One region of the Aeromonas aquatilis genome, then DNA from elsewhere that is predicted to be linked to it. Evidence: riboswitches for the same ligand, from Rfam matches in the RefSeq annotation. Region 1 holds a riboswitch; the other holds the start of a gene.

Evidence for each region. Region 1 has a riboswitch for cyclic di-GMP ahead of ACW5W8_RS08725 (glycosyl hydrolase family 18 protein). Riboswitches for the same ligand answer to the same signal wherever they lie in the genome.
Region 2: linked by a shared signal. The riboswitch ahead of ACW5W8_RS17645 (immunoglobulin-like domain-containing protein) and the one ahead of ACW5W8_RS08725 (glycosyl hydrolase family 18 protein) in region 1 are both predicted to bind cyclic di-GMP.

The regions. Positions count from the first base shown of each region.
Region 1 is NZ_JBSTYP010000017.1:51,883-55,745, reverse strand. Features, by position in the region: gene ACW5W8_RS08725 (glycosyl hydrolase family 18 protein) at 1-2,549, opposite strand, end outside; cyclic di-GMP riboswitch class I at 2,653-2,740, opposite strand; gene ACW5W8_RS08720 (hybrid sensor histidine kinase/response regulator) at 2,963-3,863, opposite strand, start outside.
Region 2 is NZ_JBSTYP010000049.1:14,413-18,275, forward strand. Features, by position in the region: gene ACW5W8_RS17645 (immunoglobulin-like domain-containing protein) at 1-1,613, opposite strand, end outside; cyclic di-GMP riboswitch class I at 1,668-1,753, opposite strand; gene ACW5W8_RS17650 (hypothetical protein) at 1,776-2,009, opposite strand; gene prlC (oligopeptidase A) at 2,178-3,863, shown strand, end outside.

The sequences.
Region 1 (3,863 bases):
TCATCACCCTTGGTCCAGTACTGGGCTTTCCACTGACGGCCATTATAGGTAGTGAGCTCGCCGCCGTTGTAGGCGACATTGGCATCCCACCCCAGTTGCACCTTGCTCACCAGTAACCACTGGCCCGCGGAACGACTTGGCTCGTTGCCCTGAGTCCAGTAATTGGCCTGCCATACCAGCTGGTTGTGGCTCACCTTGTCGCCGCCGTTGTAAACCTTGCTGGCCTGCCAGGCAGGCCAGTTGGCCGCATCCGGATCAGTCGCCGTGCAACCACCGCCACTGCTGGCCGGTTTAACCGTCAGACGGGTTGCCGCACTGGCATCCAGCCCACCGTCGGAGACAGTGACGCTCAGGTCATAGCCGGTGTCGATGGTGACGTTCGGGCCAGTCACCACCAGGGTGGCGCTGTTCTGACCCGTTGCGGTGATGCCTGCCGGCACGCTCCACTGATAAGTCAACGGATCACCGTTCGGATCGGAGGCGGTCGCCTTGATGGTCACCTGCTTGCCCGCCTCCACAGAGGCCGTGGCAGGTACACTCACCACCGGCGCCTGATTGGCCTGCGGCGCCTTGTTGGTGACCACCACCTGATCCTTGGCACTCAACTGCTGGTCATCAGTCACCGTCAGCTCGAACACCAGATTGATATCGGCGGTCACTGCATCCAGCACCACGCGGGCTTTGGCCTGAGTGGCATCAAGCAAGCCAACCTGCGGCCCGGAGATCTGCTTCCAGCTATAACTGAGAGCGCTATTTTCCGGGTCGTGGGACGCGGAGCCGTCCAGCGTCACCTCGGTCGGGCCGGTCACCTTGAGGTCACTGCCGGCATTGGCCAATGGCGGCTTGTTGGCTGGTGGAGTCGTCCCCTCGCCGTGGCCCAGCCCTTCATGCATGGCATTGAGGATGTCGCCGTTGTCGGCATCGATCTCCCATGAAAAGAGGCCACCGAGCTTGTTGGCCAGCACATACTGCCCCTTGGCCTTGACCGAGCGCTCGTTGTCATAGGTGATGAGATCGCCGGTCGCCGCCTTGAACAGATAGGGCGCCTCGGCCACCTCGTCGTAGCCCTTCTCCCAGCCCGCCCCCATCCGGTTGTTGACGATGTCGCGGTAATCCACCACCCCGTCCTCCCAGGTGCCTTTCACCTTGCCGGTCGCCTTGCCGGTGAAGGGGTTGTTGCCCTGATAACCGCTTACCCCGGTCCAGCCACGGCCATACATGGCGGCACCGACCACCAGCTTGCCAGGCTCAACCCCTTGCGCCAGCATCAGGTTGACCGCCTTGTCGGTGGTGTACTTGGTCTTGGGATCCCAGCTCGCCGCGTAGAGGTTGGTCTGATGGCCCAGCTCGGTATTGCTCCAGCCACCGTTGTAGTCGTAGGTCATCATAAAGATATGGCTCATGTACTGCTGAGCGGCGCGATAATCCACATCTTCAATCTTGTCGTAACCGGCCCCGATGGCGGAGGTGAGCTCATACTTGCGGCCAGTCTGTGCCTCCAGCTCGTCGAGCATGGTGCGCAACTCCTTCATCAGGGTCACATAGGTGGCACCATCGCTCGGGCTGCCCAGTTTCGGGTTGGCGCCCTGTCCGCCCGGATACTCCCAGTCGATATCCACACCGTCGAAGAATTTCCAGGTCTGCAGGAACTCTTTCACCGAGCCGACAAACACATCGCGCTTGGTTTTGTCACCGAGGAAGTAGAAGGGGTCAGAGAGGGTCCATCCGCCGACCGAGGGGAGGATCTTGAGGTTCGGATTGGCCTGCTTGAGTGCCATCAGGGCGCCGAAGTTGCCCTTGTAGGGCTCGTCATAGGCGGTCAGGCCGCTTTGCGGCATCTGGACCGCAGCCCAGGGATCGTGGATCGCAACCTTGAAGTCAGCCCGGCCGGCACAGGCACGCTGCAGCGCCTGGAAGCTGTTGCCGTTCTCGATCTCCTTGAGGCTGTCGTTGATGCCATCTCCGCCACAGATGGGGGTGAAACCATAGAGGATATGGGTCAGGTTCTGAGCCGGGATCTTGTCGACCGTAAACTTGCGGCCATAGACGCCCCACTCCACGTAGTAAGTCCCCACCACCTTGCCGGACTTGTTGGCGTAGGGCTTGTTGTTCTCCTGCAGCGGTGCCTTGAGCGGTGCCAGATGGCTGCCGTCGGTATCGGCGACCACTATCTCTTTCGGATCGGAAAGGGTGCAGCCATCGGCGTTGCACAGCGCCACCTGCATCTGGTAACGCCCGCCCTGTTTCACCTTAAATTTGGCGCTGCCCGCGGCGGCAGAGGGACCGGACCACACCTCTTTGCCGTTGAGCAGCACCTTGGCACTCTGACCCAGATCACCGCTCCAGAGGTTCCAGTTCACCTCTACATCGGCACCATCCTTCACCTTGACCAGCTCGTTATAGGAGGTGGCAGACTGACTCACTTCGACAATGGCAAACTTGGTGGAACCCCAGCCGATAGTCGGCTTGCCGGGCGCAGCGGCATAGGCGGACGAGGCGCAACATAGACCAACCGCAAGGGCCAGCATGGTAGGCTTTGGACTTGGCATTTTTTATATTTCCCTATTTCGTTATGTTGGCAACGAAAAGGGCGACGCCCTGACAGGTAACGCAGACAGCTGTGCGGCCTCTTGGCAAAGGTACACAACAACCTGTGGTGGCCCCGCTATCTCAAGTACGGCTCATCCCTGGACCGGAAGCTTTGCGTCCCGACCTTGCGATCGGTTTGCCCTTTAGCTACTTCATTCGCGATGAAAATAATCGCATCCAGACTATAGATTGAGCCGATCCGGTGTGCCACTGTCTGCGTTTGCAGACAGCGATATCTCTGCGCGGCCATCTGCCGCTATTACACTGAAAAATGAGAGGATCTTCGCCAATATACCTTGATGGGCGGCATGCCATCATGGCGATGACCGCCGCGTTATTTGCACGATTTTGTGAGCCTGTTCACGGCCTGTCGCTAGCGCAGCAGCAGGCTGTTCATCAGGGCCCGCAGTTTGAGCGGTTTGACCGGTTTGCTGATGTAGCCATACCCCCGCTCGCGGATCTGCACCTGCAACTCGCTCTTGCGATCGGCACTGATGATGATCCCTCCCAGCTCGTCGCCACACACCCGCTGCAGGGCAGCCAGCGCCTCCAACCCGGTCTTGCCGTCGTCAAGGTGGTAGTCAGAAAGCACCAGTCTCGGCACAAACCCGTCTGCCACCAGCGCCTCGGCTTCGGCCAGATCGACAGCGCAGCGCACGTCACAGCCCCAACGGCCAAGCAGCGAACTCATCGCCGCCAGAATATCGCGCTCGTTGTCGATGCAGAGCACCCTGACCCCCTCCAGCTGGCTGTCACGCAGAGCGGGCGCGGCGACCGGATGGGCCACCACCGGCCGGGTGGCCAGATTGAGGGTCACCGCAAAGACCGATCCCTTGCCTGGCCAGCTCTGCAATGTGAGCTGATGACCCAGCACCAGCGAGATGCCGCGGGCAATGGCGAGCCCCAGACCCAGCCCCTGCTCCCTGGCAGTGCGGGAGTGATCGAGGCGGGAGAACTCATCGAAGATAGCCTCCTGCTTGTCTTGCGGAATGCCGGGGCCGTTGTCCCACACCTCGATGCGGATCTTGCTCCCCAGCCTGCGACAGCCGAGCAGCACCCGGCCGCCCGGGTTGTAGCGAAACGCATTGGTGAGAAAGTTCTGCAGCACCCGCCGCAGCAGGCGCACATCGCTGTGCACCGCCAGCTTGCTCTCCACCACCGAGAAGTGGATCCCCCCCGCCTGCGCCAGCACGCCGAACTCCGCCTTCAGGTTGTCGAACAGATCGTGCAGGGCGAAGTCGAGTTTCTTGGCTTTGAACTTGCCCGCCTCCAGC
Region 2 (3,863 bases), on a different contig from region 1:
CACCAGCCTGCCAGCCAGTTCTTGCCGTTGTGGCTGACGATGTCGCCGCCCACGTAGGTCTTTTTGGCATCCCAGCTGTTTTCACAGACGGCGCCCTGCTCCCTGACGGTCACGTTGCGCTGCTGGGTTACCTGCTGACCGGCGCTGTCGCTCACCTGATAGGTGAGGGTGTAGCGGCCGACCTTGCTGCTATCGACGCTGCCGCTGACCTTAATCTCGCGGGTCAGATCGCCATCTTCTTCATCGTGGGCGTTGACTCCGGCCATCGGATCGAAAGGGGTGCCCAGCTCCAGCGTGGTGTCGGTGACGCCGCTGAATACCGGCTTCATGCTGTAGACCTCGATGGTGCGTACCTGCTCGGTAACGTTGTTGTCGCGATCGCTCACCTTGTAGATGAGGGGGTAGAGTCCGATGCGTTGGGTATCGACATTTCCATCCACCAGGATCTGGTCTGTCAGATCACCATCTTCCTTGTCGCTGGCGCTGACCCCGGCCTGCGGATCAAAGGCGGTGCCCTGCTTGATGCGGGTATCGCTCAGGCCGCTAAACACCGGCTTGCCGTTCTCGTCCGGCGGAGTGATCTCCTGATCGTGGATGAAGGGGCCGTAGCTCTTGATGAAGGATTCGTTGTAGGACTGACCGGCGGCGTTGCGGCCCATGTCCCAGTTGATGGACCAGGTCATCACGCCGCGCAGTGGTTGCCCCTCACTCTTCAGGCGGTTGAAGGCGTTGTAGAGCTTCTGCGGATCCTGCACATAGCCGGTGGCGGCGGCGTCGATGTTGGTCGGAATGCCGAACACCAGCTTGTCATGGGGGATCTTGTAGAAGCCGCGGGTTCCGTTGCTCAGTGAATCCGCCATGTAGTAGATGAACTCTTCTTTCAGGGCATCGTTATTCTGGGCAATCCAGCCGATGCCATCGATGTAGATACCGTCGCCACCCTGGTTGTAGAACTGGGGGTTGATCCAGTCGTAGTACCCTTCCAGATTGCGGATATAGGGGATGTAGGCGCCAGTCTGGGTCAGATAGGGGAACTCCGGCGCCATGGTGATGAGGAAGTTTTTCCCCTGGGCGCGGTAGTGATCCTTGACCAGACGCAGGGCCGCCGGGATCACGGTCTGGTTGTCGGCGGCAGTGATGGCGGCCTGTTCCAGATCGATATCCAGCCCGTCGAAGCCATAGGTCTCCACCAGACGGATGATCTCGTCGGCAAAGGCCTGTTCCTGACCTTTGCGCAGCTCGATGTGTGCATCGGCACCGCCCAGCGCCAGCAGCACGGCACGGCCCTGACGGTTCAGCTCGGCGATCTGCTCGATAAACTGGCTTTCGCTCATGCCGATAGCCGGGTCGAGTTTGAAGGTGGGGATGGGATCGCTGCCATAGACCTTCATGAAGGAGACATCGACCACGTTGTATTGCGGGTTGACCTGATCGAGCTTGACGCAGGGGGCGATACCGCCCTTGTAGCCCGAACCGTCACACCAGTTGTGCCAGTAGCCGACCACAACGCCGGACTGGGGGTTGACCATCGCCTGACCAGCACTGGCGGCATATGCCATGGGGGCGCCCATGCCGAGCAGACAGCCCAGCAGGGATAACTTCAATTTGTTCATCTTGATATCTCCATACAGTACAAACGGAGCGTACAGCTATGGCCGAACGCTCCCGGGGGCAGCCCCGCTGTCATAGGTGTTTTCCCTTAGACCGGTGGCTTTGCGTCGCGCCCTTTCGGGTCACTTTGCCTTTTTCACCCGATTTCTGTGCAGCACAGAGAATCAAGTGACCTGAGTAACAGGCTGCTTATGATACGCACTTAAAAATAAATTAATCAACGTATGTGTATGATTTGTTTTGGTTATTAACTTGTTAATTGGTTGTTTTCCAAGCATGGAAAGGGCCGGTGATAGGCCGCTGTCACCTACTCTTTTGTCGATTGGATTTGGTCTGCTCCCTTGTGGTTCGAGAGTTGAAAAAGCCGCAAAAAGAGCAAAAAAGTACCGATTATTCATGCTGTTGCCGTCCAGTATCTGGCAGAGAGGTGTTTGAGCTCACAAAGAGGGGAAAACAGTGCCGAGAGGTGGATTCCCGCTTGATTATTGCGTGGCTTGGCCACATGTTAGAAAGCCATACAGAGCTGCTAAAGCGGTCTGTTCAAGACCAAACAAGAGGTAACCGGGATGAATAACCCTTTGCTGACAATGGATTCGCTGCCCCCTTTCAGCCAGATCAAGTCGGAGCAGGTTCAGCCTGCCGTGATTCAGGCGATTGTTGACTGCAAGCAGAAGATCAGCGATGTGCTGGCCCAGCGTGATCCCCATACCTGGGACAGCCTGATTGCCCCGCTGGAAGAGGTAAATGACCGTCTGTCACGGATCTGGTCACCGGTCAGCCACCTCAACTCCGTACTCAACAGCGAAGCGCTGCGCGAGGCCCATGACGCCTGCCTGCCGCTGCTCTCTGAATTCCAGACCTATGTCGGTCAGCATGAAGGGCTCTATCAGGCCTATCTGGCCCTCTTCCAGAGCGATGATTTCCCGCTGCTGAGCGGCGCCCAGCGCAAGGAGATCCAGAATACCCTGCGTGACTTCCGCCTCTCCGGCATCGGTCTGCCTGCCGAGGCGCAGCAGCGCTACGGTGAAATTCAGGCCCGCCTCTCCGAGCTGGCCTCCCGTTTCAGCAACAACGTGCTGGATGCCACCCAGGGCTGGCACAAGCTGGTGGTCGATGAAGCCGAACTGGCCGGTCTGCCCGACAGCGTGCGTGCCGCTGCCCGTCAGATGGCTGAACTTAAAGGCAAAGAGGGGTGGCTGTTCACTCTTGATATCCCCTCTTATCTGCCGGTGATGATGTATGCCGACAACCGCGAGCTGCGGGCCGAGATGTACGAAGCCTTTACCACTCGCGCCTCCGATCAGGGCCCCAATGCGGGCAAGTGGGACAACTCCGCCATCATGAGCGAGCTGCTCACCCTGCGCCGCGAACTGGCCCAGCTGCTGGGCTTTGCCAACTATGCCGAGCTCTCCCTGGCCACCAAGATGGCGGACAAGACCGAACAGGTGGTGAGCTTCCTCACCGATCTGGCGGCCAAATCCCTGCCACAAGGCAAGGCCGAGCTGGAGGAGATCCGCGCCTTCGCCGCCGAGCAGCATGGTCAGAGCGAGCTGGCAGCCTGGGATCTCGCCTACTACGCCGAGAAGCTCAAGCAGCACAAGTTCTCCATCTCCGATGAGCAGCTGCGCCCCTACTTCCCCGCCAGCAAGGTGGTGAAGGGGCTGTTCGAAGTGGTGAAGCGGGTGTTCGGCATGAAGGTGCGCGAGCGTCTCGGTATCGACACCTGGCACCCGGACGTGCGCTTCTACGACATCTTCGATGCCGACGAAGAGCTGCGCGGCAGCTTCTACCTCGACCTCTACGCCCGCGAGCACAAGCAGGGCGGGGCCTGGATGGATGTCTGTCTGGGTCGTCGCTACCGTCAGGATGGTTCACTGCAAAAGCCGGTGGCCTACCTGACCTGCAACTTCAACGGCCCGGTGGATGGCAAGCCTGCACTGTTCACCCACAACGAAGTGGTCACCCTGTTCCACGAGTTCGGCCACGGCATTCACCACATGCTGACCCGCATCGACGTGGCCGGTGTCGCCGGTATCAACGGCGTGGCCTGGGATGCGGTGGAGCTGCCGAGCCAGTTCCTCGAGAATTGGTGCTGGGAGTCCGAGGCGCTGGCCTTTATCTCCGGCCATTACGAGACCGGCGAGCCGCTGTCTGCCGATCTGCTGGAGAAGATGCTGACGGCTCGCAACTTCCAGGCGGCGATGCAGATGCTGCGCCAGCTGGAGTTCGCCCTGTTCGACTTCCGTCTCCAT